Regions from separate parts of the Streptomyces sp. NBC_01474 genome, predicted to be linked through region 2. Evidence: riboswitches for the same ligand, from Rfam matches in the RefSeq annotation. Region 2 holds a riboswitch; the other holds the start of a gene.

Region 1 (15,841 bases), 6.3 Mb from region 2:
GGTGCGGCAGTACCCCCGCAGATGCCCCTCGGCGGTGAACAGGGTCATCTGGGTGTCGTCGCTGACCCGGCCCGTCACACCGTCCGCGTCGGCCACCAGGCCGGTGACCCCGGCCGCGCCGTGCGTGGCGCGGATGGCGTCGAGGGAGAGGAACTCGACGGGGTACCCGAGCGCGTCACCGATCGCGCCGCCGAGGAGACAACCGCGTACGCGGCTGCGGTGGACGGCGAGATCGGCCCAGGAACGGGTGTGCACGGTGAGCTCCATGGTGGTCGGTCGAAGGCGTAGCACCCATCATCGCCGCAGCGTGTTCCGCCGGGACGGGCGCCCCGTCAGTGCGCGGACGCGGAGGGCGAAGGTGCGCCTGTCGGTGCGTTCGCGGCACTGTCGTCGGGGGCGAACCACGCCATGCCGATCAGGAGGGACGCGACGAACAGAGCGGCCGCGGCGACGGCCCCGATGATTCTCGGTCTGCGTCTCGCCGCCTCCAGGACGCCGCCGCGCCGGGCCGCCCCGCGGCGCGCCGCCCGGCCGGACGACGGCAGCTGGTAGGTCGTGGACGTGGTCCGGATCTCCGGGGAGGTCTGGAAGTGGGGGGCTGGTGTCGGCGCAGGGGCCGCCGGCACAGGCTCAGGGAGGGGTTCGGGGCGGCCCTGCCAGGAACCCGCACGGAACCAGTCCGTGACCTCCTGGGCCGTCGGCCGGTCCTCCGGCCGCTTGGCCAGCAGGCCGAGCAGATAGTTCTCGAACGACGGAGGCAGCTGGACGCCGAGCCGGCCCGGGGCCACGGGTGCGGCGTCCACGTGCTGGTAGAGGAGGCCGGTCGCGGTGTCGGCCCGGAACGGCGGGTTTCCGGTCAGGAGTTGATACAGCACGCAGCCCAGCGAGTACACGTCGGACGCCGGGCCGGCGTTCTTGCCGAGCGCGCGCTCGGGCGCCAGGTACAGGCCGGTGCCGACGATCTGCCCGGTGGTGGTGAGCCCGGCGGCGGGATCGTCGAGGAAGCGGGCGATGCCGAAGTCGCCCAGCTTGACCGTGCCGTCGGGGGTGAGCAGCAGATTGCCCGGCTTGATGTCCCGGTGCACCACGCCCTGGCGGTGGGCGGCAGCGAGCCCGGCGGCCGCGCCGGCCGCGATGTCCGCCACCCGTTGCGGTGTCAGCCGCGCGCCGCCGGCGGTCTCGTGGGCCAGGCTGCCGCCCTCGACGAGTTCCATGACGAGGTAGAAACGGTGCTCCCAGGAGCCGAAGTCGTAGACACCCACCACGTGCGGATGGCTGAGCGACGCCGAAGTCTGCGCCTCCATGCGGAACCTGGCCGCCGCCGAAGGGTCCGCGTCCTGGGCGATGAGCAGCTTCACGGCCACGGGCCGGCCGAGCATCTCGTCGGTCGCCTGCCACACCTCACCCATACCGCCGCGGCCTATGGCCTTGTGCAACCGGTACCGATCCGCCAGCAACAACCTGCGCACCACCCTTGAAAGACAGCCCCGTCAAATTGGTTGCCACGGAACGAAGTTCGCCCCGCGCGAGCGCGAGGACGAGCGGGAGGGGTGTGGCGGGATCAAGGATAAGGCGCGCGGAGAGCCGATGATCACACTTGGGCGGGTGGCTGGTACGGAAGGCAAGAGGTGGTGATCACACCGCTCGCGGGGCCTCCTAGGAGTCGCCTGCGCGGGTACGGGCCAGGGGCCCGTGCCGCAGGAGCTCCGCCAGGCCCTGGCGCGTGGCGGCCAGCACCACGCGGTCCTCCGGACGCAGCACGTACCCGGGGTGAAGGTCCCACACGAGGCCGGTCGGGCGGTCGGGGTCGTCGTCGGCAGGGGACGCGGCCAGGTCGCGGCGGCGCTCGCTCGGCGCCGTGGCGTCGAGCGCGATCACACGCCGGGAACCGGCCCGGAACGAGTCGGCGACGGTCCGGCCGTCGAGCAGCGGATGTCCCGCCACATCGAGGGCGGCGAAGAGCAGGACGCTGCGCTCGACGGGGATGGCGCCGAGGATCTGGCGGCCCATCATGGCGCCGGCGAACGCGGGCGCGGCCAGGGTGGAGACACTCCGGCTGCGGGTCAGGGCGCGGGGATGCGCGGAACGGAGCGTGCGGTAGACGGCGGTCGCGAAACCGTCGTCGAACAGGCGCAGCGCCACCCGCAGGTCGGGCTTGACCGATCGCGCGTGCAGCGCGGCCTCGAGATTGGTGATGTCGCTGCTGGTGAGGGCGAGCAGGGCGTGGGCGCGGTGCACCTTGGCGGCTTCCAGGACGCCTTCCTGCGTGACGTCACCGATGACGGTCGGTACGCGCAGGCGGCGGGCGAGGGCGACGCCGCGTGCCTCGGGATCCTCCTCCACGCACACGACGGGGATGCCGAGTTCACGCAGGCGGGCAAGGACGCGGGTACCGATCTTGCCGAGGCCGAGCAGCACGACGTGGCCGGACAGACCGCGCGGCGGGCGGCGCAGGGCCGACGCCGTGCGGAAGGTGCCGAGGGCTTCGAGCACGGCCGCGAGAAGTACGGGCAGGAGGAGCAGTCCGGCGAGCCCCGTGAGGAGTTGGAGGAGCTGGCGGGCGAGCGGCTCCCCGATCGCCGGGTCGTCGATGGCGAACAGGTCGAGGAGCGTGAGGTATCCGGCGTGCAGCGGGTGGTCGCCGGTGGTGGCCCAGGACGCCACGGCCAGGCCGAGGACGCTCGTGACGAGTCCGGCGAGGGACCAGCGGAGCCGGCGCGAGAACAGCGAGCTGAGGGGCATACGTCGGCTGGTCGTGCGGCCGTTGGGTGCGGCGACCGTGGGGGAGACGGCTTCCAGGACCACCGTGCCGCGCCCGGTGGCCGCGGCGACCGTGCGTTCGTCGGGCAGCAGCAGAGGACCCTCAGCGCCGCCCACGTCCGAACCCTCGGCGCCCGCCGGGTCGTTGGCGGTCGCGGACAGCAGGGCGAGGGTGCACAGGCCGGGGTCGGCCACCTCGCCCCGGCCCGGCGGGGTGCGCTCCACGGCGCGCAGAAGGAGCCCGTCGGCCTGGACGACCTTGCTGGTACCGGCGACGGCGGTGGCCGCGAGCGCCGGTGCCGCGGTGTCGGCGTCGGACAGGACGGTCGTCGTGGTGTCCAGTGCCTCGGGGTCGACGCCGGGGGCGGAGAGCGCGGCTGCCTGATCGAGGAGGTGTTCCAGGTGCTGGCCGAGCTTGCGGTTGTAGAGCCGGATGACCAGGCGCAGCTGGGGGTTGAGACGGCGGGCGGCCAGGGCGGCCCGGATGTTGGTCTCGTCGTCGCCGTGGACGAGGGCCAGCGCGGCTGCGTCGGCCACGCCCGCCTCGGCCAGCGCCTCCTCATCGAGTTCCGGTGCCTCCAAGACACGTGGCGGCGGAACGCTGTCGTCGGCCGCGGCGGACACCGTACGGTTGACGACCGCCTGCATCCGCGAGAGCAGGGTGGCCGCCCGCGCCCGTCCGGCGGGACCGGCGCCCGGTCTGGCGACACGCACGGAGGGCACGACGACCGTGACCCGCTCGCCGTAGACGGCGCGCAGTTCGGCGGCGAGCCGCTCGGCGAGTGCGTCACCACCGCACACGATCATGTGGCCGGTCGGCGGGGCCTGTTGAGGCTGGCGGGGCAGGGTGGTCATGGCAACAGTCAAGTGGACGGGAGCGCCGGAACGCACATCGGGCCCTGATTGTGTGCAGGTGGGCGTGTTGCGCGTGCCTCAGGTGGCCCCGGCGGCTCTCAGTCCGTGCGCCCCGCGGCCTTGGACCGATCACCCGGCAGGCGCCACCCGTGGTCGACCGGGCCGATGCCCGACCCCAGCGCGAACCCGGCGGCGATCGCCCCCGTGACGTACTCCTTCGCCAGACGGACGGACTCCGGCACGGGCAGGCCGTGGGCGAGACCCACGGCGACGGCCGACGCCAGGGTGCATCCGGTGCCGTGCGTGTGCCGGTTGTCGTGGCGGGGAGCGCGCAGCCAGTGCTCCTCAGTGCCGTCGGTGAGCAGGTCCACGGCCGCCCCGGGCAGATGACCGCCCTTGACGACCACCCAGCGCGGCCCGAACGACAGGAGCCGCGCCGCGGCCCGGCGCATGCCGTCGTCGTCCGTGACGGCGAGGCCGGTCAGCTGTGCCACCTCGTCCAGGTTCGGCGTGGCCACCGTCGCGACCGGCAGCAGCTTGGTGCGCACCGCGTCCAGCGCGTCCTCGGCGAGCAGCGGATCGCCGTGCTTGGAGACGCTCACCGGGTCCACGACCACGGGGGCGTCCGTACCGGCGAGCAGTTCGGCCACCGCCTCGACGAGCACCGGCGACGAGAGCATCCCGGTCTTGACCGCCTGGACGCCGATGTCGTCCACGACGCTGCGGTACTGCGTGCGCACCGCGTCGACGGGGAGTTCCCACGCTCCCTGGACCCCCAGGGAGTTCTGCGCGGTGACGGCCGTCAGGACGCTCATGCCGTGGGCACCGAGCGCCAGCATCGTCTTGAGGTCGGCCTGGATCCCGGCGCCGCCGCCCGAGTCCGAACCGGCGACGGTCAGGACGCGGGGCGGCGCGACGCGTCCGGTGCTCGCGGGCACGGTCATGTGCGGGCCTCCTGGTGCGGTGCGGTCTGCGGGGCGGCGGTCGGGCGGCGCAGCCTGAGGGGCGCGTACACGACGAGTGCGGCGACGAAGGCCACGTAGTACGCGAGGTCGGCGCCGTGCAGGGCCTCTGCGACCGGGCCCACGTACAGGCCGCTGTCCATGAACGGGACCGCGGCGGCGAAGGCGGCGACGAAGGCGAGGAGCCCGGGCCACCAGGGCTGCGGCCGGGCGCTCTCGGCGGTCAGGTCGACCGGCGCGCCGCCCCGGGCCCTGGCGCGCGCGAACCAGTCGACGGCCACGACCGCGACGAAGCCGGGGATCCAGTAGCCGACGAAGAGCAGCACGTTCTGGAAGCGGGCCGCGGTGTCGGCGGCGTGCATCCACAGCACCAGCGGGAAGCCGAGCACCGCGGCGAGTGCCGCCGCGAGCGGCCGCGGGACCCGGACGCCGATCGTCTGCAGGGCCAGCGAGCCGCTGTAGTCGTTCATGGCGTTGCTGCACAGGGCCGCGAGCGCCACGGCGAGCAGCCCGAAGGAGCCGAGAACGCCCCCGCCGAGCAGCTCGTCGACCCCGCGCGCGGTCTGGTCGGTGAACACGGATGCGCCCCACAGCCCGAGCGCCTGGACGGCGACGAAGGAGACGGTGACGCCGAGGAGCGTGAACCAGAACATGCGCTTACGGGATGTGGCGGCCGGAAGATAACGGCTGAAGTCGCTGGCGTAAGGGGCCCAGGACAGGGACAGGCTGAGCGCGATCGTGCTGGTGAGGACGAACGCGCCGGCCTGGTCGGCCCCGTGCGCGGCCCCGGTGGTGACCGGATGGACACCGTCGAGGAGCTTGACGGCCAGGACCACGAACGCGGCGGCCAGTACGAAGGTCATCAGCCTCTGGAGCCGGTGGACGGCCTCGTAGCCGAGCACGCCGAGCGCGCCCTGCGCCAGCATCATCACGAGCACGCCGACCCAGAAGGGCCAGCCGCACAGCCGGGCGAGCGCGTCACCGCCGAACAGGCCGATCAGCGCGTCCCAGGCGACCGACGACAACCACTGCAGGACGCCGGGCACCGCGACGGCCCGGCCGAACGCGAGCCGCGCCAGCGGAAGCTGTCCCGCGCCGGTCGCGCTGCCCCACGTACCGAGATACGCGGTGGGCACGGCGCCGACGAGGGTGCCGATGACGACGGCGGCCAGCGCGGTGGCGAAGTCCAGGCCGAGTGCGATGCCGACGGTGCCGGTGAAGACACCGGTCATGGTCAGGTTCGGGGCGAACCACACGGTGAACAGGCGCCCGGCGCCGCCGTAGCGGTGGCTCTCGGGGACCGGCGCGATCCCGCGCGCCTCGACCCGCAGGTCACCCGGCGCGGCCGGCATCCGCCCGTCGAAGACGGAGCGCGGTCCGGTGGTCCCGGTGCTGCTCGGGGCATGGGGCAACGACATTGGCTGACATCCCTCCGCCAGTGCTAACTGGTTCAGGTTCGACGGGTGTGATCTCAGCCCTCGGCGGGGCACCCCGTGTCCGGTACGTCGGCAAGGGTAGCTTCCCCGTCCCGGGAGGCACACCAGGGGGCGGTCTGCCGGCCACGAATCTATGCGGGCGGGTTCTCGCTCAGGAGCAGTGCCGTGCCGAGTTCGGCGAGGCGGTCGGCGAGATCCGTGCGGTCGCCCGTGGAGCCCGTACGGGCCGCGTTGTCGATGACCGTCAGCACCGCGGTGACGACGATCCGGGCCTCGGCGGTGTCGAGTCCGGGGCGCACCTCGTCGAGCAGGCGCACCCACAGCGCCAGGTACTCCCGCTGATTTTGCCGGGCCGCCTTGCGCTCCTTCTCGGGAAGCTGGTCCAGTTCACCGATCAGCAGGCCGATCAAGTGGCTTTGACTCAGGGTGAATTCGATGTACGAGCGCAGTAGCCGGTCGAGGGTCTGACGCGGGGTGCCGGGCTTGGCGAGCGCCTGTGCCGTTCCCGCGCGGCGCTGTTCACCGCCGCGCATCACGGCGGCCACGAGCAGGTCTGTCTTGGTGGGGAAGTGCTTGTAGATGCTGGGGCCCGTCGCTCCGGCGGCCTCGCCGATGTCGTCGGTGCTCACGGACTGGAAGCCCCGCTCGTCGAAGAGGCGGATCGCCTCGACGAGGATCTCCTCGCGGCGGGAGACCGCGAGGCCCGCGTATCCACCCGGCGCAGTTCCCGCCTCGGCGCCGGTACTCGCCCCGAGCGGGCAGTGCGCGGCGGCGTGTGCGAGCCGGTAGAGGAGTTCTTCGAAACGGCGGCGGGGCAGCGACGTGCGGTGCCAGGAGATGGAGCCGAACACTGACAGGACGGACCACGCGAGGAGATGGCGGTCAGGCTCGTCGAGGTCCGGGCGTTCGTCCCCGATCAGGGCGGCGATCCGGTCGGCGACGTCGTTGAGAGCGCGGCGCTGTTCCTGGCGGCGGTCCTCCGGCAGGTGCCTGGCCTCGCGCTGCCACAGGACGGCCGAGCCGCGACGCTCCATGGTCTCGTTGGCCGTCGTGCGGAGGTAGGAATCCAGGTCCGGAGCCGCCATGAGGGACTCCAGGATCGTGTTGACCGTGGTGTCCACGACGTGGAGCAGCAGATCGGGCTTGCCTCGGAAGTGTCGGTAGAGGGCGGGTGCGGTGATGCCGACCTCGGCCGCCACGTCGGCCACCGACACGTTGTGGTAGCCGCGCTCGCGGAACAGCCGGGCTGCTGCGGCGACGATCCGCGCCTTGCGGTCCGGGGGTCTGCGCGCGGTCGTCCGACCCGACGCTTCCGTCTGCATCCCAGTTCGCCCCTCGCCGTCCGGCCATCTTCGGCAAAGGTACAACATCCGAGCACCACCGTGATCAACAAGTAAGCCGCATGGTGTGGCGTTAGACAGAAATCACTCAGCTGCTGCGTGACCGCCCTGTGCTCGGTAATCTGCGTCTGATCCATTGTGCACCTTGGTTAGAGGTGTTTCACTTCCTGCTCACATCAGCCCCTTTGATCAGGGAGGGCCGCCATGGCCGTCGATCGACAAGAAGTGCCCGGCTTGCCGTCTGCGACCGCCTCTGGGGCCCGTGTGTCCGCCGTGCGGCGCCGGGCGTGGTTCGTCCTCGCGCTGCTGGTCTGTCTGATGCTCGTCAACTTCGCCGACAAGGTCGTCGTGGGCCTGTCCGGCGTAGGCATGAAGAAGGAACTGGGCCTGGACAGCTCCCAGTTCGGTGTCATCCAGAGCAGCTTCTTCTGGCTCTTCGCCGTCGGTTCCGTGCTCGGTGGCTGGCTCGGAGGCAAGGTGCGGGCGCGCTGGCTGCTGGCCGGGATCGCCGCGCTGTGGGTGCTCAGCCTCGTGCCCATGGCCGCCCAGGTCGGCTTCACCACCATCGTCGCCTGCCGGGTGCTGCTCGGCTTCGCGGAGGGGCCGACCGTCGCGCTGGCCATGCAGGTGGCGCACTCGTGGTTCCCCGCGCACCGGCGGAGCGTGCCCAGCTCGATCGTCATCGCCGGCGCCGGGGCCGGCCCGCTGATCGCGGCCCCTGTGCTGACCTGGGTCATCGAGACGTACTCCTGGCACGCGGCCTTCGGTGTCCTCGCGGCGTTCGGTGCGGTCTTCGCCGTGCTCTGGCTGCTCGGCGGCGACTCCGGGCCCGAGGGCGCGCGGGCCGGCGATCACCACATAGCGGCGACGGCGCTGCCCGAGCATGTGCCGCTGCGGCGCCTGTTCTCCACGGGAACACTGATCGGTATGGCGCTCCTGTTCTTCGTCGCGTACGCCAACACCTCCGTCGGCGTGAGCTGGCTGCCGCTCTACCTGCGCGACGGTCTGGGCTACGACGCCACCGCCGCGGGCAAGCTCGTCGTCCTCCCCTTCCTCGGTGCCGCCGTCGCCGTCATCCTCGTCGGGGTCCTCTCCAGCGCCCTGACCAGGAGAGGGGTCGGAAACCGCGTCACCCGCGGGATTCTGCCTGCCGCCATGGTGCTCGCCTCCGGGGTATGTACGGTGGCCTTCTCCTCGCTGGACCGCGGCGTTCCGCAGATGACGCTGCTCGTCATCGGCGCCTGTCTGAACTCCGCGGGATACGGCGTCGCCTTCGCCGGGCTCGCTGATGTCGCGCCGACCGGTCAGCGCAGCACCGTGTTCGGGATCGTCACCGGCATCTACAGCCTCGGTGGGGTCGTGGCCCCGCTGGTGATCGGCAGGCTGGTCGACGCCGGCACGTCCGCCGTGGCCGGTTACGGGGACGGCTTCCTGGTCCTCGGCATCACGATGATCATCGGGGCCGTTGCCGCGCTCCTCCTCGTCGACCCCGACCGCGACGCGGCGCGCCTGGCGGCGGCGTCCTGACCGCCGACCGCACACCGTGCTATGCATTGAAAACTATCACTCTCAACAAACGATGGCTTGACACCTGGCCAAACGAGCAAGAAAGTGAATCTGTAATAACTTGCTGGCCGGGCAACGAGAGTCACCGTCGGCGACGAGGTGTTCGTCCAACCGCATCGGCACCCAGGTCCTGACCGCCGACGGCGGATACCGCTGAATCCCAGGAGTGACGAGATATGAAGCGCACTGTCTACAACGAGGACCACGAGGCGTTCCGGTCCGTCGTCCGGGACTTCATCGCCAAGGAGGTGTCCCCGCGCTACGAGGAGTGGGAGAGGGACAACCGCGTCCCGCGTGAACTCTTCCACCAGCTCGGCGAGTTGGGCGTCATGGGCTTCGGCATCCCCGAGGAGTACGGCGGCCCGGGCGAGACCAGCTACAAGTACCAGACGGTGATCACCGAGGAGTGTGCGCGAGCCGCGGTCTCCTTCGGGCACTACACCGTCACCACCGGCATCGTCCTGCCGTACCTGCTCAACATCGCCGACGAGGAGCAGAAGAAGCGCTGGCTGCCGGGCATCGCCAGTGGCGCGATCACCCTGTGCATCGCGATGACCGAGCCCGGCACCGGCTCCGACCTCGCGGGCATCCGGACGCGGGCCGAGCTGTCCGACGACGGCACCCACTACGTCCTCAACGGCGCGAAGACCTTCATCACCGGTGCCCTCAACTCCGAGTTGTGCGTCGTCGTGGCCCGCACCTCCCCGCCCACGGCCGAGGACCGCCGCTTCGGCCTGACACTGCTCGTCGTCCCGACGGACAGCGAGGGCTTCGCGTACGGCCGCAAGCTGGACAAGATCGGCCTGCGTGCCTCCGACACCTCCGAACTGTCCTTCACGGACGTCAAGGTGCCGGTGGAGAACGTCCTCGGCGAGGTCGGCAAGGGCTTCTCCTACCTGGGCAACAACCTCGCTCGCGAGCGCCTCTCCATCGGCGTCGGCGGTGTCGCCACCGCGAGCGCCGCGATTCAGTTCGCCAAGGCGTACGTCCAGGAGCGCCAGGTGTTCGGCAAGCCGGTCGCCGCGTTCCAGAACACCAAGTTCGTGCTCGCCGAGTGCGCCGCCGAGGTTGAGGCCGCCCAGGCCATGGTCGACAAGGGCATCGAACTCGACGACCGGCACGAGCTGTCGCCCGCCGACGCCGCCAAGATCAAGCTGTTCTGCACCGAGGTCGCCGCGCGTGTCATCGACAAGTGCCTGCAGCTGCACGGCGGTTACGGCTACATGCTCGAATACCCCATCGCCCGGCTGTACGCCGACATCCGTGTCTCCCGCATCTACGGCGGCACCAGCGAGGTCATGAAGACGATCATCGCGAAGGACCTGGGTCTGTAGGTCCGCCCCGACGTGCCCGGGCCGCCCGGTCGCCCCCGGCGGGCCGGCCCCGGCGCACTCCGGCCGCCCTGCCCCACCCACGGCAGGGCGGCCGTTCCCCATTCCCGCCATTCCCGATGCCCTCCGCCCGCGTTCCCTTTCCCGCCGCCCGAGAGAGCCGCCTTTCCGTGAGCACTGCACCCACCGCCGCCACTTCCACCCCCTCCACCTCACCCTCTGCAGGACCGCTGGCCGGCATCCGTGTCGTCGAGCTCGGCGGCATCGGCCCGGGGCCCTTCGCCGGCATGCTCCTCGCCGACCAGGGCGCCGAAGTCATCCGCGTCGACCGCCCCGCCGAGGCCGGAACCGCCTCCAAGCACCCGATCCTGCACCGGGGCCGCCGCTCGGTCGCCCTCGACCTCAAGGACCCAGCGGGCGTCGAGGCCGTCCTCGCCGTCGTCGACAGCGCCGACGCGCTCATCGAGGGCTTCCGCCCCGGTGTCGCCGAGCGCCTGGGCCTCGGCCCGGAGGCGTGCCTGGCCCGTAATCCCCAACTGGTCTACGGCCGGATGACCGGCTGGGGTCAGGACGGGCCGCTGGCCCAGGCTCCCGGTCACGACATCAACTACATCGCCGTGGCAGGTGCGTTGGGCGCGCTCGGCGCCGCCGACGAGAACCCGCCCGTCCCGTTGAATCTCTTCGGCGACATGGGTGGCGGCGGAATGCTGCTTGCCCTGGGCATCACCACCGCCCTGGTCAGCGCGGCCCGCACCGGCAAGGGCCAGGTCGTCGACGCCGCCATGACCGACGGCACCGCCGTACAACTCTCCCTCATCCACGGTCTGTTGGCAGTCGACCGGTGGGAGGACGCGCGTGGCGTCAACCTCTTCGACGGGGGCGCCCCCTTCTACCGCACCTACCGCACCTCCGACGGCGGGTTCATGGCCGTCGGCAGCGTCGAGCCGCAGTTCTACGCTGTGCTCCGGGAGGTCCTGGGCCTCGGCGACGACCCGCTGTTCGCCCAGCAGCACGACCGGGAGGCCTGGCCTGCGATGGGGGAGCGGCTCGCCGAGATCTTCGCAGGGCGCACCCGCGAGGAGTGGACCAAGGTCTTCGATGGCACACAGTCCTGCGTCACGCCGGTGTACGGGCTGACCGAGGCCGCCACACATCCGCACAACGTGGCCCGCGGTACGTACTACACCGACAACGGTCTGCTCCAGCCGGCGCCCGCCCCTCGTTTTCAAGGGACTCCGGCCGCGACCCCCAGCCCCGCGCCGGTGGTCGGCGCGCACACCCGCGAGGTCCTGGAAGAGGTCGGCCTGGACGTGTCCGCGATCGACGCTCTCGCTCCGAAGGGCTGACGCAGCAGAAAGGGGGAGGGCCGCCGGCCGGCGGCCCTCCCCCTTTCTGCTTTGGTGTGAACTTCCGGATGTCTCAGAGCAGTTCGAGAATCGTCGCGTTGGCCATGCCGCCCGCCTCGCACATCGCCTGGAGGCCGTAGCGGATGTTGTTGTCACGCATGTGGTGGACCAGCGTCGTCATCAGACGGGCACCGGAGCCGCCGAGCGGGTGGCCGATGGCCATGGCACCGCCGAGCGGGTTCATCAGCGAGTAGTCGGCGCCGGTCTCCTTGAGCCAGGCCAGGGTGACCGGGGCGAACGCCTCGTTGATCTCGAACGCGCCGATGTCGCCGATGGAGAGGCCGGAGCGCTTGAGAGCCTTGGCTGTGGCAGGTGCGGGGCCGAGGGCCATGGTGACAGGGTCGGCGCCGGCGAGCACCGCGGTGTGCACGCGGGCGATCGGGGTCCAGCCGTTCTGCCGCGCGATCTCGCTCGTCGTGATGAGCAGCGCGGCGGCGCCGTCCGAGATCTGGGACGAGTTGCCCGCGCTGACCACACCGTCCGCCTTGAACGGCGTCTTGAGGCTCGCGAGCTTCTCCAGGGTCGAGCCGCGCCGGACGCCCTCGTCGGTGTCGAATACGCGCGTGGTGCCGTCTTCGGCGGTGACTGTGACGGGCGTGATCTGTCCGGTGAAGCGGCCCTCGTCGATGGCGCGGGCGGCGCGCTCGTGCGAGTCCAGGGCGTGCTGGTCGAGCTGGGCGCGGCTGAAGCCGTACTGCTCGGCGATCAGTTCGGCGCCGACGCCCTGGTCGAACTCGCCGTCGCCGTCCGGGAAGTAGCGGTTGAGGACCAGCGGGCCGTACGCCTTGCCGGCCTCCGGGACGCTGCGGGCCGAGCCCATCGGCACCCGGCTCATCGACTCGACGCCACCGGCGACGGCGATGTCGTACTGACCGGCGGTGACCAGGCCCGCGGCGAAGTGCACGGACTGCTGGGAGGAGCCGCAGGCGCGGGAGACGGAGACACCGGGCACGGACTCGGGCCAGCCCGCGGCGAGTGCTGCGAACCTGCCGACGACGCCGGCCTGCTCGCCGACCTGGGAGACGGTGCCCCACACGACGTCGTCGACGGTGGCGGGGTCGAGGCCGGTGCGCTCGGCCAGGGCCGTCAGGGTGTGGGCGGACAGATCGACGGCGTGGATGCCGGCGAGGGAACCGCCGCGCTTGCCGACCGGGGTCCGCACGGCATCGACGATCACTGCGTCACGCATGGGCTGCTCCTGGAAGAGGGGGAAGTGCGCGGTCGCGGACGGGCGCGACTAGCCAATAAGTTATTCCAAGCTAACCTCCATGTCCAGGATGCTTTTCGCGTTCTGAACGCCTTGACAGCTGCGGAAACGAGCGTGAAAGTGAAAAACGGCTAACCCACGTTCAAGAGAGAGGCCGTCATGCCGCGCACGGTTTTCAACGAGGAGCACGAGGCGTTCCGGCAGGTGGTCCGGGACTTCCTCGCCAAGGAAGCGGTTCCGCACCTGCAGGACTGGGTGGCCGCGAAGGCCGTGTCGCGCGACTTCTATCGCAAGCTCGGGGAGCTGGGCATCCTCGGCATCGAGGTGCCGGAGGAGTACGGCGGCGGCGCCGAGACCGGTCACCACTTCGGTGCCGTGTTCGCGGAGGAGGTCGCCCGAGCCGGGGCCACCGTGGGCACCGCCATGACGCACGCCAACATCATCCTGCCGTACCTCCTGCACTTCGGGACCGAAGAGCAGAAGCGGCGCTGGGTCCCCGGCTGTGTCTCCGGCGACATCATGCTGTCCATCGCGATGACCGAGCCCGGCACCGGCTCGGACCTGGCCGGCATCCAGACGAAGGCGGTCCTTTCCGAGGGCGGCACGCACTACGTCCTCAACGGCGCCAAGACCTTCATCACCGGCGGCACCCAGTGCGACCTGGTCCTCGTGGTCTGCCGCACCTCGCCCGCCCCCGCCGACAACCGCCGCAAGGGCCTGTCCGTCCTCGTCGTGGACACCACGAGCGAGGGCTACGCGGTCGGGCGCAGCCTCGACAAGATCGGCCTGCACGCCTCCGACACCGCCGAATTGTCCTTCACCGACGTCAAGGTCCCTGTCGTGAACCTCCTCGGCGAGGAGGGTGAGGGCTTCTTCTACCTGGGCCGCAACCTGGCCCGAGAGCGCCTCGTCATCGCCGTCCAGGCGGCCGCCGCGGCCGAGGCCGCCGTGCGGTTCGCCAAGGAGTACACCCAGGACCGCACGGTCTTCGGCAAGTCCGTCGCGTCCTTCCAGAACACCAAGTTCGTTCTCGCCGAGTGCGCCACCGAGGTCGAGGCCGCCCGGCTCATGGCGTACGAGGCCCTGGAGCGCGACGCGCGAGGCGAGCTGTCCGCGGACTACGCCGCCATGGCCAAGCTCCTGTGCACCGAGACCGCCGGCCGCGTCATCGACAAGTGCCTTCAGTTGCACGGCGGTTACGGCTACATGCTCGAGTACCCGATCGCCCGCCTGTACGCCGACACCCGCGTCATGCGCATCTACGGCGGCACCAGCGAAGTCATGAAGACCATCATCGCCAAATCCATCGGCCTCTGACCCGCCGGTCCGTCGGCCTCTGACCCGCCGAGCACCTCGGCACCCCATCCAGGAACGGAACCCACACCATGCAGATCAACGGAGTCTCCGCCGTCATCACCGGTGGCGCGTCGGGCCTCGGCCTCGCCACCGCCAAGCGCCTGGTCGGCCAGGGCGCCCACGTCGTCCTGCTCGACCTGCCCACCTCCAACGGCGAACACGTCGCGAAGGAGCTCGGCGAACGCGCGCACTTCGTCGCCGGTGACGTCCGCAGCGCCGACGACGCCGCCCGCGCCGTGGCCACCGCGGCGGCGCAGGCCCCGCTGCGCATCACGGTCAACTGCGCCGGCCTCGGCAAGGGCGGACGCACCGTCAAGCGCGACGGAACGCCGTACGCCCTCGAGGACTTCGAGTTCGTCGTCGGCGTCAACCTCATCGGCACCTTCAACGTGCTGCGCCTCGCCGCCGCCGAGATGGCCAGGACCGAGGAGGTCGACGGGGAGCGTGGTGTCATCATCAACACCGCGTCCGCCGCTGCCTTCGAGGGCCAGATCGGGCAGTGCGCCTACTCCGCGTCCAAGGGCGGCATCGTCGGCATGACCCTGCCGATCGCCCGCGACCTGGCCGCCGCCAAGATCCGCGTGATGACGATCGCCCCCGGCCTCTTCTCCACCCCGCTCCTGAACAAGAAGCCGCAGGAGTTCCTCGACGCCCTCGGCGCCCAGGTGCCGCACCCCTCGCGCCTCGGAAACCCGGACGAGTACGCGCATCTGGCCACGTCCATCATCGAGAACCCCATGCTCAACGGCGAGACGATCCGGCTCGACGGCGCCATCCGCATGGCTCCGAAGTAGACCGTCCCCACCCGCTCTTGACCAGGGAGTTTCCCGTGTCCGTAAACAGCTCCGCCCAGAGGGTGGCCGTCGTCACCGGCGCCGCCCGGGGCATCGGTGCGTCGACCGCCGCACGACTGGCGCGCGACGGTTTCGCCGTCGCCGTGTTCGACCTGGACGAGGCCGCCTGCGCCCGTACCGTCGAAGAAATCGAGAAGGAGGGCGGACGCGCCCTGGCCGTCGGCTGCGACGTCTCGGACCCCGAGCAGGTCGAGGCCGGTGTCGCCAGGGTCGCCGCCGAACTCGGCGCCCCCGCCGTGCTGGTGAACAACGCCGGCATCATCCGCGACAACCTCATCTTCAGGATGACCCCGCAGGACTTCGACTCCGTCATCGGCGTCCACCTGCGCGGCGCGTTCCTGATGGCGAAGGCCTGCCAGGCGCACATGGTCGACGCGAAGTGGGGGCGGATCGTCAACATGTCCTCCGCAGCCGCGCTCGGCAACCGCGGCCAGTCCAACTACTCCTCGGCCAAGGCCGGCCTGCAGGCGTTGACCAAAACGCTGGCGATCGAGCTCGGCCCGTTCGGCGTCACGGCCAACTGCGTGGCCCCGGGCTTCATCGCCACCGAGATGACCGAGGCGACCGCGGAGCGCATGGGCATCACCTTCGAGGAGTTCACCGAGCGGTATGCCAAGACCATTCCGGTCCGCAGGGGCGGACGCCCCGAGGACATCGCCCAGGCGGTCTCCTTCTTCGTACGCGAGGAGGCGGGCTTCGTCTCCGGCCAGATCCTGTACGTCGCCGGCGGCCCCAAGGGCTGACGCACCACCCCAAGATGATCGAGGG
Region 2 (15,841 bases):
GACTGCTTCTTCACGGTGTCGCCGAAAATTCCGAGCAGACCGCGGTCGTTCTCGACAGCGAAGCCGAGGGCCTCGAGCTTCTGGTGGGCGTCGTCGACGCTCATGCCCACGACGTCGGGGACCTCGACCATGACCGGGCCCTTGGAGATCGTCAGGGTGACCGTGTCCCCCTCGCCGAGCCGCTTGCCCTCCACGGGGGACTGCCGGGCGACGCTGCCCTTGTCCTCGTCCGAGTACGCCCGCACCGTGTCGATCTCGGCCTTCAGGCCCACGTCCTGCAGGTCGGCGATGGCGTCCTCCTCGGATTCGCCCGTCACGTCCGGGACGTCCACCGGGCCGCCCCTGCTGACCACGAGCGCGATGGCCGAGCCGGTCTTGCGTGTGGTGCCGGACTCCGGGTCCGTGGCGATCACCGCCCCCTTGGGAACGTTCTCGTCGAACTCCTTGGTGACCATGCCGGACTCCAGGCCCGCGTCCTTCAGCCGGCGCTCGGCCTTCCCGAGGGGCGTGCCCTGGAGGTCGGGGACCTTCACGGTCTCCGGGCCCAGGGACACCGTCAGATCCACCGCGCCGTTGTCCCGGATGCGGGCGCCCACCTCGGGGTCGCTGGCGATCACGGTGCCGCGCTTCACGGTGTCGCTGTACGAGCGCTTGACGTGCCCGAGGTCGAGACCGGCCTGGTCCAGACGCTCCTTGGCCTGCGTCTGCGTCTTGGCGAGCAGCGGCGGGACCTTCGTGAACTGGCCCGAGTTGATGTACCAGACGCCCGCGCCGAGGCCGAGGGCGAGCAGCACGGCCGCGACGGCCGCGAGCGCACCGCGCCGCGGACGACGCCTCCGGGAAGGGGCGGGCGGCGGGGGCGGCGTCTCGAAGCGGCTCGTGCGGTTGAGCTCCGCCTGCGGGTCCTGGTCGTCGGCGGGCAGCGGGAGCTGTACGTCCCTGGTCCGCAGCGCCCGCGGGATCACGCTCGTACGGTCGTCGGAGATGTCACGGTCCCCGAGGTCCTCGGGGCGTGCGGCCGGCGGCACCGTGTCGAGCTGCGCGTCCGTGAGAGCGGCCCTGGCCGCCCTGGCCTGGGCGAGCAGCGCCACCGCGTCGTACGGCCTGAGGTCGGGCGTGCGCGCGGTCGCCGAGGCGACGAGCTCGTCCAGCTCCGGGGGCAGGCCGGGAACGGACGCCGACGGAGGCGGCACGTCCTCGTTCAGGTGCTGGTAGAGGACCTGGGCGGGGGAGTCGCCCGAGTGCGGCTTGGAGCCCGTGAGCATCTCGTAGAGCACCACCCCGCACGCGTACACGTCGACGCGGGGGTCCGCGGTGCCCGACTCGATCTGCTCGGGGGCGAGGTAGGAGACGGTTCCGAGGACGGCGCCCGTCGTGTTCGTGATGGTGTCCACGGCCCGTACGAGGCCGAAGTCCGCCACCTTCACGCGGCCGTCGTCCCCTATGAGGACGTTCTCCGGCTTCATGTCGCGGTGCACGAACCCCGCGCGGTGCGCGGCGCCGAGCGCGGCGAGGACCGGCTCCAGGATGTCGAGCGCGGCACGCGGCCGCAGTGCCCCGCGGTCCCTCAGGACGTCCCGCAGGGTGCAGCCCGCGACGTACTCCATCGCCAGATATACGTACTGGCCGTCCGCGCCCTGGTCGAAGACCCCGACCACATTCGGGTGGGAGAGCCGGGCGACCGACTTGGCCTCGCGGATGAAGCGCTCGACGAACGAGACGTCGGCGGCGAGGGCCGGGTGCATCACCTTGAGCGCGAGCACGCGGTCGAGGCGGGTGTCCACGGCCCTGTAGACCGTGGCCATCCCGCCGACCGCGATGCGTGCGTCGACGCGGTACCGGCCGTCGAGCACCTGCCCGACGAGAGGGTCCTGAAGGGTCGTGTCCACGCAGGCGAGTCTACGAGCAGCCGCCGACACCCGGCTCCGCAGTCGTCCGCAGGCGGCCGTACTGCAGCAGAGCTGTAACCGTGCTGTACGGCCCTCAGAACGCGGGCCGCTCCGGGTCGAGCCTGGCCATCCCGGACACCGGCGACGAGGCCTCGGCGAAGTGCCTGCGGGGGATACGGCCCGCCCGGAACGCCAGCCGCCCCGCCTCGACCGCGTGCCGCATGCCCTCCGCCATCAGGGTCGGCTCCTGTGCGCGGGTGACCGCTGAGGCGAGCATCACACCGGCGCACCCCAGCTCCATCGCCAGCGCCGCGTCGGACGCCGTCCCGGCGCCCGCGTCCAGGATGACCGGCACGCGCGCGTGCTCGGTGATCAGCTGGAAGTTGTGCGGGTTGCGGATGCCGAGCCCGGAGCCGATGGGGGAGCCGAGCGGCATGACCGCGGCACAGCCCACGTCCTCCAGCTTCCGCGCGAGCACCGGGTCGTCGTTCGTGTACGGCAGCACGGTGAAGCCGTCGTCGACGAGGATCTCCGCCGCGTCCAGGAGCTCGATCGGGTCGGGCAGCAGGGTGCGCTCGTCCGCGATGACCTCCAGCTTGACCAGGTCCGTGCCGAGCGCCTCGCGCGCGAGGCGGGCGGTCAGGACGGCCTCACCGGCGGTGAAACAGCCCGCCGTGTTCGGCAGCACCTGGATCCCCAGCTTCTCCAGGACGGAGAGCACGGAGCCCTGCACGCTCGCGTCCACGCGCCGCATCGCGACGGTCGTCAGCTCCGTGCCGGACGCGACGAGGGAGCGTTCCAGGACGTCGAGGCTGGGCGCCCCGCCCGTGCCCATGATCAGCCGGGACGAGAAGGACGTACCGCCGATGACCAAGGAGTCGTCAGCCATGGGTTCAGCCTCCCTGGACCGCGGTGAGGACCTCGACGCGGTCCCCGTCCGTGAGTGCGGTGACGGCCCACTGGGTGCGCGGAACGACGGTTTCGTTGAGTGCGGCGGCGACACCGGACGGCGCTCTGGTCAGTGCAGAGACGAGGACGTCGAGCGTGGTGCCCGAGGCGACCTGGCGGCCCTCGCCGTTCACGGATACGTGGGTGACGGACACGGTCATACGGACTGCTCCACAGAGACGGGTGCGGGGACGGCGCCGAAGCGCCGCGGGGTGAAGGGGCGGGCCACTTCGGGGAGTTCGCCGGTGGCGAGCACGTGGGCCATGGAGTCGCCGGTGACCGGCGTGAGCAGCACGCCGTTGCGGTGATGGCCGGTGGCGAGCAGCAGGCCCGGCAGTGCGGTCGGGCCGAGGATCGGGGCGTTGTCGGGGGAGCAGGGGCGCAGGCCCGCGCGGGTCTCCGTGAGCGGCAGCTCCGTGATGCCGGGCACCAGCTCGTGGGCGTCGCGCAGCAGCTCGTAGACGCCGCCCGCGGTGACCGTCGTGTCCCAGCCGAGCTCCTCACTGGTGGCCCCGACGACGAGCTCGCCGTTGACCCGGGGCACCAAGTAGAGGTTGCCGCCGCGCACGACGGCGCGCACGGTGCGACTCAGGAACGGCGCGTACACCTTCGGCACGGTCAGGCGCAGCACCTGCCCCTTCACCGGGCGCACCGGCGGCAGCACGTCGTCCGGGACCCCGGCGAGCCTGCCGCTGAGGCTGCCGCCGGCGAGGACGACCTGGTCCGCGTCGAGCCCGGTGCCATCGGCGAGGACCACGCCGCGCGCGCCCTCGCGGACGACTGTCAGCCGCTCGGCCCACTGCCGGTGGAACCGCACCCCGGCCAGCTCGCAGGCCGCGACAAGGGCCTTCGCGAGGCGTCTCGGGTCGATCTGGTGGTCACCGTCGACGCGCAGGCCGCCCCGCACGGACGGGGCCAGCATCGGTTCGAGGCGCCGGCACTCACGGCCCGACAGCCACTCCGAGTCCAGGCCCGACTTGTGCTGGAGGGCGTGCAGTTCCCGAAGGTGCGCGCGGTCGTCCGAGTCGAGCGCGACGGCGAGGGTGCCGCACGCGCGGTAGCCGAGGTCGAGCCCGGTGGCCTCGGAGAGCTCGGCCGCGAACGCCGGATAGCGGCGCGCGGACTCCACGTTGAGGCCGAGGAGGGTCTGTTCGGTCTCTCCGTAGTGCAGTTCGGTGACAGCGGCGAGCATCCCGGCCGCCACCTGAGCGGCCCCGCCGCCCGGTTCGGGGTCCACGACCGCGGTGCGCAGCCCGTGCTGCGCGGCCCGCCACGCGGTGACGAGACCGATGATCCCGCCGCCCACGACCAGGACGTCGGAGCCTTCTATAGTACGCGACATGGGCGTCCAGCCCCTCCCTTCGCCGGCATGACCCGGATCAGGTTCGTACGGTCGGAGGCCGTCCCAGCCTCCCTCTCAGCCCGGTACGCCCGGGCTCCCGCGAGTGCTTTACGGTGGCCACCCTAAACCGTCCCCGCGACCCTCAGTAAGGGAGCCCGCCCGCATGGCCCGCTCGCTCGACGGACTCGTCCTCGCCCCGGTCGCCGACCAGGCTCCAGGTCAGGTGGGTACGCGGACGCGGTTCACGTACCACGAGGAGGACGGCCGGATCTGGGCCGAGTACGCGGGCGGGGACGTGGTGCGCGGCCACCTCGTGGGCACCCGTGAGGGCGACCGGATCGACTTCAGGTACGTACAGCTGAAGACGGACGCGACGACCTCTTCCGGGCACTGTGTCTCGCTCGTCGTGGACCTTCCCGACGGGCGGGTGCGGCTGGACGAGACGTGGGAGTGGGAGTCGCAGGCGGGCAGCGGGACGAGCGTCGTCGAAGAGGTCCCCGGCGCCTGACGGCGCGGGCGCGGGCGGTCCCGGCGGTCAAACCCGCGGCCGGTGTGGAAGACGTCACGGGACCGGAGTGACGCTGCCCGCTGACTGACTGAACGTCAGGTGCATATGGTGATCCGGTGAGCGAGCAGACCGAGAACCAGGCACCGGTGCCCCAGGCAGGGCGGCACGTCGTCATCGTCGGCGCCGGGATGGCGGGGGTCCAGACCGCCGTGGCCCTGCGCGAACAGGGCTTCACCGGCGCCGTCACGCTGATCGGCGCCGAACCCCACCAGCCGTACGACCGGCCCCCGCTGTCCAAGGCCGTCCTGCTCGGCAAGGCCGAGGGGTCCGCCTTCGACGTCGACTTCGAATCACTCGACATCACGCTCGAACTGGGCCGCGAGGTCACCGGCGTACGCCCCGCCGAGCACACCCTCGACACCGCCACCGGACCCGCCCCCTACGACGTCCTCGTCCTCGCGACCGGCGCCGAACCCATCAGGCTGCCCGGCACGGAGGACATCCCGGGTGTCCATCTGCTGCGCACGCTCGACGACGCCGAACGCCTGCGCCCCGTCCTCGCCGCGCAGCGCGACATCGTCGTCGTCGGCGCTGGCTGGATCGGCGCCGAGTTCGCCACCGCGGCCCGCGAGGCCGGATGCGCGGTCACCGTCGTCGAGGCGGCCGAGCGACCGCTCGCCGGGGCGCTGCCCGAGGAGGTCGCCGCCCCCATGTCCGCCTGGTACGCGGACGCCGGGGCAAAACTGCGCACCCACGCGCGCGTGGAGCACGTCGAACCCGGTGCCGTCCTCCTCGACGACGGCACCCGGGTGCCCGCCGGAGCCGTGGTCGTCGGCATCGGGGCCCGCCCCGCCACGGGCTGGCTCACCGGCTCCGGCATCACGCTCGGCGCCCACCGCGAGGTCGTGGCGGACGACCGCCTGCGCACCTCAGAACCCGATGTGTACGCAGTCGGTGACTGCTCGTCCTTCCCTTCGGGCCGGTACGGCGAGCGCCTGATGGTCCACCACTGGGACAACGCGCTCCAGGGCCCCCGTACGGTCGCCGCCAACATCATCGGCGAGAGCCCGGCGACGTACGACCCCGTGCCGTACTTCTGGTCGGAGCAGTTCGGCCGCTTCGTGCAGTACGCCGGACACCACGCGGCCGCCGACAGCACCGTGTGGCGCGGTGACCCGCAGGGCGCGTCCTGGAGCGTGTGCTGGCTGCGCGAGAGCCGTCTCGTCGGCGTCCTCGCCGTGGGCCGCCCGCGTGACCTGGCGCAGGGGCGCAAGCTCATCGAGTCGGGCGTCCCGCTGGACCCGCAGGTCATCAGCGACCCGGCCCGTCCCCTGAAGGCCGCCGTCGTGTGAACGCCCCGTGCGGGTGAGGGCCTTTTGCGCGGCCGCGTTTCCCACTGTCAGTCCGGGATGGCACGCTTGTCCTGTGACCGAGATTGACGCAAAGATCGATGCTCTCGTCCCCGAGTGGCTCACCCTCCCCGACATCGCCGAGCAGTTCGGCGTGGAGGTGACGCGTGTGCGGCAGCTGGTGAAGGAAGGCCAGGTGATCGCCGTACGCCGTGGTGAGAACAGGGCGCTGCACGTGCCCGCCGCCTTCATCGACGGCGACAAGGTCGTCAAGGGCCTCACCGGGACGCTGACCCTGCTCAGGGACGACGGCTTCAACGACGAAGAGATGCTCGAGTGGCTCTTCACCCCCGACCCGACCCTGCCGGGCACCCCCGCGCAGGCGCTGAGCGAGAATCGCGGCACGGAGGTGAAGCGCCGCGCCCAGGCGCTCGCCGTCTGACCTGACAACCGTCCGGCGTGCGGGCCGCGCTCACCGCGGCCCGCGCGCCACCGACCACGGGGGGACTCACCCATGGCCATGGCCGCCACGCAGCGCGCCCAGCTCGCCGACGCCCGGCTGTACCTGTGCACGGACGCCCGCAAGCGCCAGGGCGACCTCCCCGAGTTCCTCGACGCCGTCCTGGCGAACGGCGTGGACATCGTGCAGCTGCGCGACAAGGGCATGGAGGCGGGCGAGGAGCTGGAGCACCTGGCCGTCCTCGCCGACGCCGCCGCCCGCCACGGCAAGCTGTTCGCGGTCAACGACCGTGCGGACGTCGCCCACGCCGCCGGCGCCGACGTCCTGCACCTGGGCCAGGGCGACCTGCCGGTCGCCGCCGCCCGCGCCGTCCTCGGTGAGGACGTCCTGATCGGCCGCTCCACGCACGCCGACACGGAGGCCGCCGCGGCCGCCGTCCAGGACGGCGTGGACTACTTCTGCACCGGCCCCTGCTGGCCGACCCCCACCAAGCCCGGCCGGTACGCACCCGGCCTCGACCTGGTGCGTTACACCGCCTCGCTCGGCACGGACCGCCCCTGGTTCGCGATCGGCGGCATCGACGCGGGGAACCTGGACGAGGTGCTCGAAGCGGGCGCCCGCCGCGTCGTCGTCGTCCGTGCCATCACCGAGGCGGACGACCCGGGCGCGGTGGCGGCCGACTTTGCGAAGCGGCTGCGTACGGCCTGACCTCCCCGGACGCGCTCCGTCAAGACGTGTGTCCGCAGGGTGGACGGGGATTAGGGACAGGGCGCTCTCGTGGCTAACCTGCCCATATGGCCCTTGGCACCGCTTCCACCAGGACTGATCGCGCACGCACCGTGCGCGACATGCTCGCGACCGGCAAGACGACCTTCTCGTTCGAGTTCTCGGCGCCGAAGACCCCGAAGGGTGAGCGGAACCTCTGGAACGCGCTGCGCCGGGTCGAGGCCGTCGCGCCCGACTTCGTCTCCGTGACGTATGGGGCCGGCGGTTCCACCCGCGCCGGCACGGTCCGCGAGACGGAGCAGATCGTCGGCGACACGACCCTGACCCCGGTCGCCCACCTCACGGCCGTCGACCACTCCGTGGCCGAGCTGCGCAACATCATCGGCCAGTACGCGGACGCCGGCATCAGGAACATCCTCGCCGTGCGCGGAGACCCGCCCGGCGACCCCATGGCCGACTGGGTCGCACACCCCGAGGGTCTGACCTACGCCGCCGAACTGGTCCGGCTCATCAAGGAGTCGGGCGACTTCTGCGTCGGCGTCGCGGCCTTCCCCGCGATGCACCCGCGCTCCGAGGACTGGGACTCCGACGTGCGCCACTTCGTGGACAAGTGCCGGGCGGGCGCGGACTACGCGATCACCCAGATGTTCTTCTACCCGGAGGAGTATCTGCGGTTGCGCGACCGGGTCGCGGCGGCGGGTTGCGACACCCCCGTCATCCCGGAGATCATGCCGGTCACGAGCGTGCGCATGCTGGAGCGGCTGCCGCAGCTCAGCAACGCCACGTTCCCGCCCGCCCTGAAAGAGCGCATCCTCACAGCCAAAGACGATCCGGCGGCTGTACGCTCCATTGGCATCGAGTTCGCGACGGAGTTCTGCGCGAAGCTGCTGGACGAGGGCGTTCCGGGTCTGCACTTCATCACGCTCAACAACTCCACGGCGACACTGGAGATCTACGAGAATCTGGGCCTGCACGACCAGCGGGCCTGACCCGGCCGTATTCCACCAGGGGCGGCGGCCGTACGAGAGGGGCGTACATGGGCTGGACGGTCCTCTACATCGCGTTCGGAATCGTCGCGTTGTGGCTGCTCGGTGAGGTACTGCTCCAGTACAAGGCGCGGCTGCGCTACCGGCTGCTCGCCTTCGTCGGGTTCGTGGGCGTCGTCCTCGGTGTGCTGATCCCGTCGGTGATCGTCATCGGGATCGGCGCCATCACGTTCGCCGTCGGCCAGACGTACGTGACGCTGTCGTTCCGCAGGGGATTCTCCACGGGCTGGGCGCTCGGCGGGAACCCCGGCGCGAGCAAGCGGCGCAAGATCAAGGAGCCCGTCCACCAGGACCCGACCCTCGAGGTCTCCGATCTGGAGTACGAGTCCGACGTCCCGGACACCTCCGGCGCCCCGGAACCCGAGTCCGCGGCCGAGGTGACGTCGGTCTACGCGCCGCAGCCGATGCCCGACGACACCGGCCAGTACGGCGTCTACACCCCGGCAGCCGCACAGACGGACTCCGCCGCGCAGGGCTACGCCTACGACGCGTACGCGGGCTACGACCAGCAGCAGTACGGCTACGACAACGGCCAGCAGCAGTACGCCGCCTACTCCGACCCGTACATCGGGACGCAGACCTACCCGGCGCAGCCCCAGTACGACGACGCGTACGGCACGGGACAGCAGTACGGCGACCCGTACGCGGCGGGCGGCTACGGCATGGAGACGCCGCCCGGCGGGGTCTGGGTGCCCCAGCAGCGCACCGGCGACGACCAGCACCAGCAGTACGGCGGCGAACTGCCCCCGGAGCAGCCCTATCCGTACGAGCAGAACGGCCAGGGCGGTTACGACGGCGGCTCCGGCTACAACGACCAGCAGCAGTACCGCTACTGAACCCGGCGGGCGCCGTCCGTCACTGCGAGCCGCGGAAGTCCGGGCCCTCCACGATCAGCCCGGCCGCCAGCGCGCCGGACATCCCCGCGTGCGGCAGCCCGCCGCCGGGGTGTGACCAGCCGCCGACGGCGAACAGGCCCGGAACGAGCGTGCTGTTCGATGGGTGCAGGAGCCGGCCGGAGGCCGCGGCCAGGGCCGGTGCGGGCACCGAACCGCCGTCCGCGCCCGTCGCGTCGGCGACATCCGACGGGGTGCGGACCTCGTGCCACAGCAGACGGTCGCCCAGCCCTGGGACCGCCTGCCCGGCTGCGTCCATGACCCGCTCCACGTCCGCGTCCGTCACGCGCGCGCCGCGCGCCACCGTGACCACCAGGGTCACCGCCTCATGGTCCGCGTCCGGCACCACCGAGGCGTCGTCGGGACGAAGCACCGTGACCGTGGGCCGCTCCGCCACCGCCGTGCCTCCGTCGAACAGTGAGGCCAGCTCGGCTTCCCGGTCCGCGGCGTGCACGACCGTCCGGTGCGGGGCGTCGCCGGGACGCGCGCCGCGCAGCGCCAGGAACACCGTCAGCCTGCTCGGCAGCGCCGACTGCGGCGCCACCGAGTCCTCGGCCCTGAGCGCCCGCCCCGGCAGCAGCTCGTCGAGGACGCCGGGCGCCACGCCGGCGACCACGAAGTCGGCCTCCACGACCCGGCCTTCGGCCAGCTCCACGCCCGCCGCCCGGCCGTCCTTCTCCACGATCCGCGCCACCGGCGCGTCGAACTCGAACGCGACCTTCCGCTGAAGGCAGCGCTCGTACACGACCCGAGCCAGCTCCCGCATCCCGCCGCGCACCGCCCAGGTGCCGAAGGTCTGTTCCATGTACGGCAGCACGGCCGCGCTCGCCGGGGCCGTACGCGGATCGAGGCCGGACGCGAGCGCGTACTGCTCCAGGACCGCGACGAGCCGCGGGTCCCCGCCCAGCTCGAGAGCGGCGACCTCGCAGAGCGTCGTCGCCGACAGGTCCTTGCGCAGCATCCTGCGGCGGACCACCGCGGGGTACGGCTCGCGGTCCGCGAGGATCCGCCAGTTCGGCCACAGGGGCTCTTCGAGGAGCGGGCGCCGGGTGCGGTCCCAGGCCTCACGCGCCCGGTTCATGAACGCCGACCAGTGCGCGCCCGAGCCCTCGCCGAGCGCCGCGTCCAGGGCGTCGGCGATGCCCGCGCGGCGCGCGTTCGGCAGGTCCACCGCCGTGCCGTCCTCGAAGACATGCCGCACGGCGGGCTCCACCTGGGTCAGCCCGACCGCGTCCTCCAGCGGTTGCTTGCCCGTCTTGATGAACAAGTCCCGGTAGACCGCGGGCAGTTGGAGCAGCCCCGGGCCCGTGTCGAACGAGAAGCCGTCCCGGGCGAAGCCGCCGAGCGCCCCGCCGTATGTCGACGCGCGCTCGTACACCGCCACCCGGTGGCCTGCCACGGCCAGCCGGGCAGCGGCCGCCATCGCGCCCATCCCGGCGCCGATCACCGCAATCCGTGCCATGACGGCGACTTTATCCGCCCCCACCGACACCCCCGCCGACAGCCCGGCCGCGGGGCCGGATCAGCCCGGCGGCGCCCCGGTCCGGTGGGCGATGCGTCTCTCCTCGCGCCGCTGCGCCCGGCGCCGCAGGAAGCGCCGGATCCGCGAGATCAGGAAGTACAGCATGAGCAGCCCGAGGAAGAGCAGGACGGCGGCGATGATCGCGGCCGCTTCAGGATGGAATATGGCGAACGTGATGATTCCGGCGACCCCGAGGTCCTCGGCCGAGCTCACCGCGATGTTGCTGAACGGCTCGGGCGAGGTGTTGATCGCCATCCGGGTCCCGGCCTTCACGGCGTGGCTGGCCAGCGCCGTCGACCCGCCGACCGCGCCCGCGGCCAGGTCGGACAGCGACCCGCTCTGGCCCGCGAGCAGAGCGCCGACGACGGCGCCCGACACCGGCCGGATCACCGTGTGTGCGGTGTCCCAGAGCGAGTCCACGTAGGGGATCTTGTCGGCGACGGCCTCGCACAGGAACAGCACCCCGGCGGCGATGAGCACGTCGGTGCGCTGGAGCGACTCGGGGACTTCGTCGCTCAGCCCGGTCGCGCCGAAGATGCCGAGGAGGAGAACCACCGCGTACGCGTTGATCCCGCTCGCCCAGCCGCTGGTGAAGACCAGGGGGAGTACGGACACGGACGAGATCGTAACCAGTCGCGAAGTCCGCGTCCTGGGCCTGAGCGCCCACGCCTGAGTATCCGTACCTAGTGCGTGAGATGAGTAGCTGCGCGGATGGGGTCCGACCTGCGCAGACGGGAGAGTAGGAGACACGGAAGGGGGCGCGGCGCCGGTACCGCCGACACGGGGCGGCGGAACAGCGCTTCGCCCCCTTGGCCGCTCCTCCCGCCACGGCGGGGGCGAGGCACGGGGGCCCGCACGACCGGCGGGCCCGCGGGGGAGCACGGGGACACGGGGGACGCGCCGGTCCGGTGAGGCCTGAGAGTTCGGGCCACGCCGGACCGGCGCTCTGTTGTCTCCGCTTTGCCTCCGGGGACGGTCAGCGGCATTGCGTCCGGGGACGGTCAGCGGCCGCCGGTCACGCGCCCCTGGAGCAGCCGTGACAGCGCCGCGTGGACGTCGTCCAGGGAGCGCTCCGGCTGGAAGGCCTGCCAGTCGAGGGCGGCCACGAGGACCATGCCGACCAGCGCGGCCGCCGTCAGGGGGATGTCGATCTCCTCGCTCAGCTCACCGCCCTCGACCGCGTCCCGCAGCACGTCCTCCACGACGGCGACGGCCTCCTGCCGGACCACCGCGAGCGTGGACTGCCAGGCGCGGTTCGTGCGCCACAGCTCGGCCACGTACAGCTGGGTGAAGGCCGGATAGCGGTCGATGAAGACGAGGCCGGCCCGGATCATCGCGTCGAGGGCGTCGATCTTGCTGCCGCCGCTCGCGGCCGTCTTCTCCGACGCCTCCCGCAGGGAGGCGGTGAGAAGCCCGACCCCGTGCCGGAGCAGCTCCTCGAAGAGGACCGACTTGCTGGCGAAGTTGTAGTAGACCGTGCCTTTCGCGACCCCGGCGCGCTCGGCGATCTCGTCGACCGTGGTGGCCGAGAACCCCTGCTCCGCGATGAGCGTGACCGCGGCCTCGTACAGCTTCTGCCGGGTGGCCTGGCGCCGTGTGCTGCTTTCCATGCCCCTGATTCTCACAGGCGGCGGTGTGGGCGCGCTCACAGGCTCAGTTCGGGGTGCAGCCGGTCGAGTGTCCACACCTGCTTGCTGCGGGCGCTGAGGGCGGTCAGGGCCAGCGCGCCGGCCGTGAACGCGGCGAGCACGGCACACGCCTGCCACACGGGTCCGAGGCCACCGCCGGAGATCAGTCTCCGCAGCGCCTCGACGACGTAGGTCATCGGCAGGAAGGGGTGGATCGCGTTGAAGAATCCGGGGCTCGTCTGCACGGGATACGTGCCGCCCGCCGACGTCAACTGGAGCATCAGGAAGGCGAGTACGAGGATCCGCCCCGCCGCTCCGAAGCGGGCGTTCAGCCACTGCACGATCGCGGCGAAGCACGCCGTGACGAGGAACAGGAATCCGACCGTTCCGGCCGCCCTGACCATCTGGAGCCCCAGCGCCCAGTGCAGCACCGACATCAGGGCGGCCACCTGGAGCACCCCGAGCACGGCCACGGGCAGCCAGCCGGCCAGCGCGATCCGCCAGGCGGAGGCGCCCGCGGCGAGTGCGCGCCGGTTGAGCGGCTGGATCAGCATGTAGGCCACCATCGCGCCGACCCACAGGGACAGCGGGATGAAGTACGGGGCGAATCCGGTGCCGTAGTTGGGCGCCTTGTGCAGGGACTGAGAGGCGAGCTGGACCGGGTCGGACATGACACCGGTGCGCCGGTCGCGGTCCTTCTTGTCGTAGTCGGGGATCTGCTTCACCCCGTCGTGCAGCCCGCCGGCCAGCTCTCCGGAGCCGTCGGCCAGCTGGAACATGCCGCCGTTGAGATCGCTCGCGCCCGTCTTCAGCTTGCCGACGCCCGTGTCGAGGTCCGCCGAGCCCGTCTTCGCCGTGCCGAGCCCGGTGTGCAGCTGCTTGGCGCCCTCGGCGACCTGCCCCGCTCCCTTGTTGAGCGCGTTGATCTTCGAGACGGCGGTGGCCACGTCCTGGTCGAGCGTCGGGGCGTGCTTGGCCAGCGCCTCGGACTGCCGCTGGAGCGTGGCGAGATGGCGGTCGAGGGTGTCCAGGTCGCCGTGGTCGTCCTCGATCAGGACGTTCAGGTCGTCGGCGACCTTCGCCACGTCGGCCGCGGCCACCTTGGCCTTCTTGAGGTCGGGGCAGGCCGGGTCGGGCAGCGGCAGCGTCTCGCAGCGCGTCTTGTAGACCCCGTCCAGGACGTCGGATCCCGCGTGCGCGCCCTTGGCGGCCGTCGGCGCCGTCTTCACCAGGACGTCGAGGTTGTGCCGGATGCCCTTCGCGGAGTCGGCGACGAGCCGGGCGGTGTCGCCGATCGCCTTCTTGTTGTCCTTCAGGAACGGCCGCACCTGCCCGGCGACGCCGTTGACCTTGTCGGCGAGGAGCTGGGTGCCGTCGGAGACCTGCTTCGAGCCGGACTCCAGATCCCCCGCGCCCTTGTTCAGCTTCTTGATCCCGCCGGCCAGGTCACCGCTGCCCTTCTTGGCGTCCTCGAGACCGTCCGCCAGGTCCTTGGACCCCTTCTTCGCCTTGCCGATACCGCCCTTGAGCTGGTCGGCCCCCTTCGCGGCCTTCTTCGTCGCGTCGTGGATGTCGGAGAAGGAGATGAAGATCCGGTCGAGGAAGGAGCGCGACGCGTTGGTGGACGCCGCCGAACGCACCTCGGAGAACACCGTCCGCGAGATCTGCCCGACGATGTAGTTGTTGGCGTCGTTCGTCCGCACCTGAAGGGCGCCGGTCTCCGGGGTGTCCCCGGAACTGGACGCGATGCGCTCGCTGAAGTCCGCGGGCATCGTCAGCGACAGGTAGTACGTCCCGTCCTCGACGCCCTTGCGGGCCTGCGCCGCACTCACCTCGTGCCACTCGAAGGTCTTGCTGTCGTGCAGCCCCTCGGTGATGTCGTCGCCCGCCACGATCTTCTGACCCGCGGCCCGCGCCCCCTTGTCGTCGTTGACGAGCGCGACGGGAATCTTGTCGAGACGCCCGTACGGGTCCCAGAAAGACCACAGGTACAGGGCGCCGTACAGCAGGGGCAGCAACAGGAGCGCGGCGAGCGCGGCGCGCGGCAGCTTCCCCCTGCCGAAGCGCCTGAGCTCAAGCGCGGCCAGCTTCGGCGAGCGCATCCGCCGTCTCCTTCTTGTTCTTGTCGGTCTCGTCCTGCGCGGCCTTCCCGGCCTTCGCAGTGTGTTCGGCGTTCGCCGTGTTCTCGCCGTTCTCGGTGTTCGCGGCCTTCTCGGCGGGGGCCGTCGATACGACGACCGCGTCCTTCGGCGCCTCGCTGCACACCGCCACGACCGTCGTGCCGGACGCGGCGACGGACCTCAACAGGTCCCAGACCTCGGCCCGTTCGGAGTCCGAGAGCTTCAGGTCGGTGTCGTCGATGCCGAGCAGCCGCGGCCGCCCGATCAGCGCGAGGGCCACGGACAGCCGGAGTGCCTCGATCCGCTCCAGGTCGCGCACGGCGGTACGAGTGCCCTTCGGCAGGGACTCCCGGTCGAGGCCCGCGGCGGCCAGCGCGGTGTCGATCCGCAGCCGCGATGCGGCCGCCCGCTCGGCCCGGGGCCGCAGTAGCGCCCGCAGGGAACCGTCGAACCGCCGCTGGAGCAGCGCCCGTTCGCGCAGATGCTCCTCGACCGTCAGCGCGGGATCGAGGTCGGTGACCCCGGGCACATGGGCGAGAGCGCTGATACGGCGGACGGCGGACAACTGCTTCGGCAGCCGGAAGGGGCCGGCGGACGCGGTGCCCTCGGTGGGTCGCATGCGTCCGGTGAGGGCGAGCAGCAGGCAGGTGCGGCCCGACCCGGACGGCCCCTCGACGGCGACGAGCGCCCCGGGCTCCGCGTCGATGTCCACCCCGCGGAACGCCCAGCCGCGCGGGCCCTTGAGCCCGAACCCCTCGGCGCTTACGGCGACCGCGTTCGGACCGTCCATGGTCAGGCCCCCCATTTGTTGAACTGACTGGTCAGTGCAAAAGCTAGCCCGAACTGTCGCTCGAAGCAAAGGCGCAGGTCAGGGCCGATTGTCAGTGGCGTACTCCACGATGGGCACATACGGCCACTGAGCCGTCACACAGACGACAGGAGGTTCGTCATGGCTGGACATTCAGCAGCAGCCGCACGCCGGCCCCGCGCCACTGGCCCTGCACCCTCGCTGACCGGACCCGCCGCCGACGTCCACCCCGTACTCCGCCGGGCGACAGCCCCTCCCGCCGCACTCGACCTGCTCGCCCAGGCGCGCACGGGACTCGACGAAGCGGCCCTCCTCGAGACACCCAACGAGCGGTACGCCACGGCCCACCTCGCCGCCCTGCGCACCGCGGCCGCCGTACTCGCCGCCCGCGGCCGCCCCGAAACCACGCCACGACGCCGTGCCCGGATACGGAGCGCCTGGGAAGTGCTCCCCGAGATCGCACCCGAACTGACCGAGTGGAGCGCCCTGTTCGCCTCCGGCGCCACCCGCAGGGCGCGCGCCGAAGCGGGCATCCAGGGGGCGGCCGGCACCCGCGACGCGGACGACCTGCTCCGCGACGTCGCGATGTTCCTGCGTCTCGT

Evidence for each region. A riboswitch is a leader RNA that binds a small molecule or an ion and turns the genes downstream of it on or off. The one in region 2 is predicted to bind thiamine pyrophosphate.
Region 1: linked by a shared signal. The riboswitch ahead of OG758_RS05455 (purine-cytosine permease family protein) and the one ahead of thiO (glycine oxidase ThiO) in region 2 are both predicted to bind thiamine pyrophosphate.

The regions. Positions count from the first base shown of each region.
Region 1 covers NZ_CP109449.1:1,120,758-1,136,598, reverse strand. Annotated here, with positions in the region: gene OG758_RS05475 (ADP-ribosylglycohydrolase family protein) at 1-255, opposite strand, end outside; gene OG758_RS05470 (serine/threonine-protein kinase) at 333-1,409, opposite strand; gene OG758_RS05465 (potassium channel family protein) at 1,657-3,615, opposite strand; gene thiD (bifunctional hydroxymethylpyrimidine kinase/phosphomethylpyrimidine kinase) at 3,714-4,559, opposite strand; gene OG758_RS05455 (purine-cytosine permease family protein) at 4,556-5,995, opposite strand; TPP riboswitch at 5,988-6,081, opposite strand; gene OG758_RS05450 (TetR/AcrR family transcriptional regulator) at 6,145-7,335, opposite strand; gene OG758_RS05445 (MFS transporter) at 7,588-8,880, shown strand; gene OG758_RS05440 (acyl-CoA dehydrogenase family protein) at 9,096-10,253, shown strand; gene OG758_RS05435 (CaiB/BaiF CoA transferase family protein) at 10,421-11,596, shown strand; gene OG758_RS05430 (thiolase family protein) at 11,670-12,845, opposite strand; gene OG758_RS05425 (acyl-CoA dehydrogenase family protein) at 13,023-14,180, shown strand; gene OG758_RS05420 (SDR family NAD(P)-dependent oxidoreductase) at 14,249-15,013, shown strand; gene fabG (3-oxoacyl-ACP reductase FabG) at 15,049-15,816, shown strand.
Region 2 covers NZ_CP109449.1:7,446,838-7,462,678, forward strand. Annotated here, with positions in the region: gene pknB (Stk1 family PASTA domain-containing Ser/Thr kinase) at 1-1,889, opposite strand, end outside; gene OG758_RS33920 (thiazole synthase) at 1,984-2,778, opposite strand; gene thiS (sulfur carrier protein ThiS) at 2,783-2,998, opposite strand; gene thiO (glycine oxidase ThiO) at 2,995-4,179, opposite strand; TPP riboswitch at 4,177-4,290, opposite strand; gene OG758_RS33935 (hypothetical protein) at 4,343-4,687, shown strand; gene OG758_RS33940 (NAD(P)/FAD-dependent oxidoreductase) at 4,804-6,039, shown strand; gene OG758_RS33945 (Rv2175c family DNA-binding protein) at 6,113-6,478, shown strand; gene thiE (thiamine phosphate synthase) at 6,557-7,204, shown strand; gene metF (methylenetetrahydrofolate reductase [NAD(P)H]) at 7,291-8,211, shown strand; gene OG758_RS33960 (hypothetical protein) at 8,259-9,104, shown strand; gene OG758_RS33965 (phytoene desaturase family protein) at 9,124-10,623, opposite strand; gene OG758_RS33970 (DUF4126 domain-containing protein) at 10,684-11,298, opposite strand; gene OG758_RS33975 (TetR/AcrR family transcriptional regulator) at 11,685-12,293, opposite strand; gene OG758_RS33980 (YhgE/Pip domain-containing protein) at 12,329-14,413, opposite strand; gene OG758_RS33985 (ATP-binding cassette domain-containing protein) at 14,385-15,221, opposite strand; gene OG758_RS33990 (SAV_6107 family HEPN domain-containing protein) at 15,381-15,841, shown strand, end outside.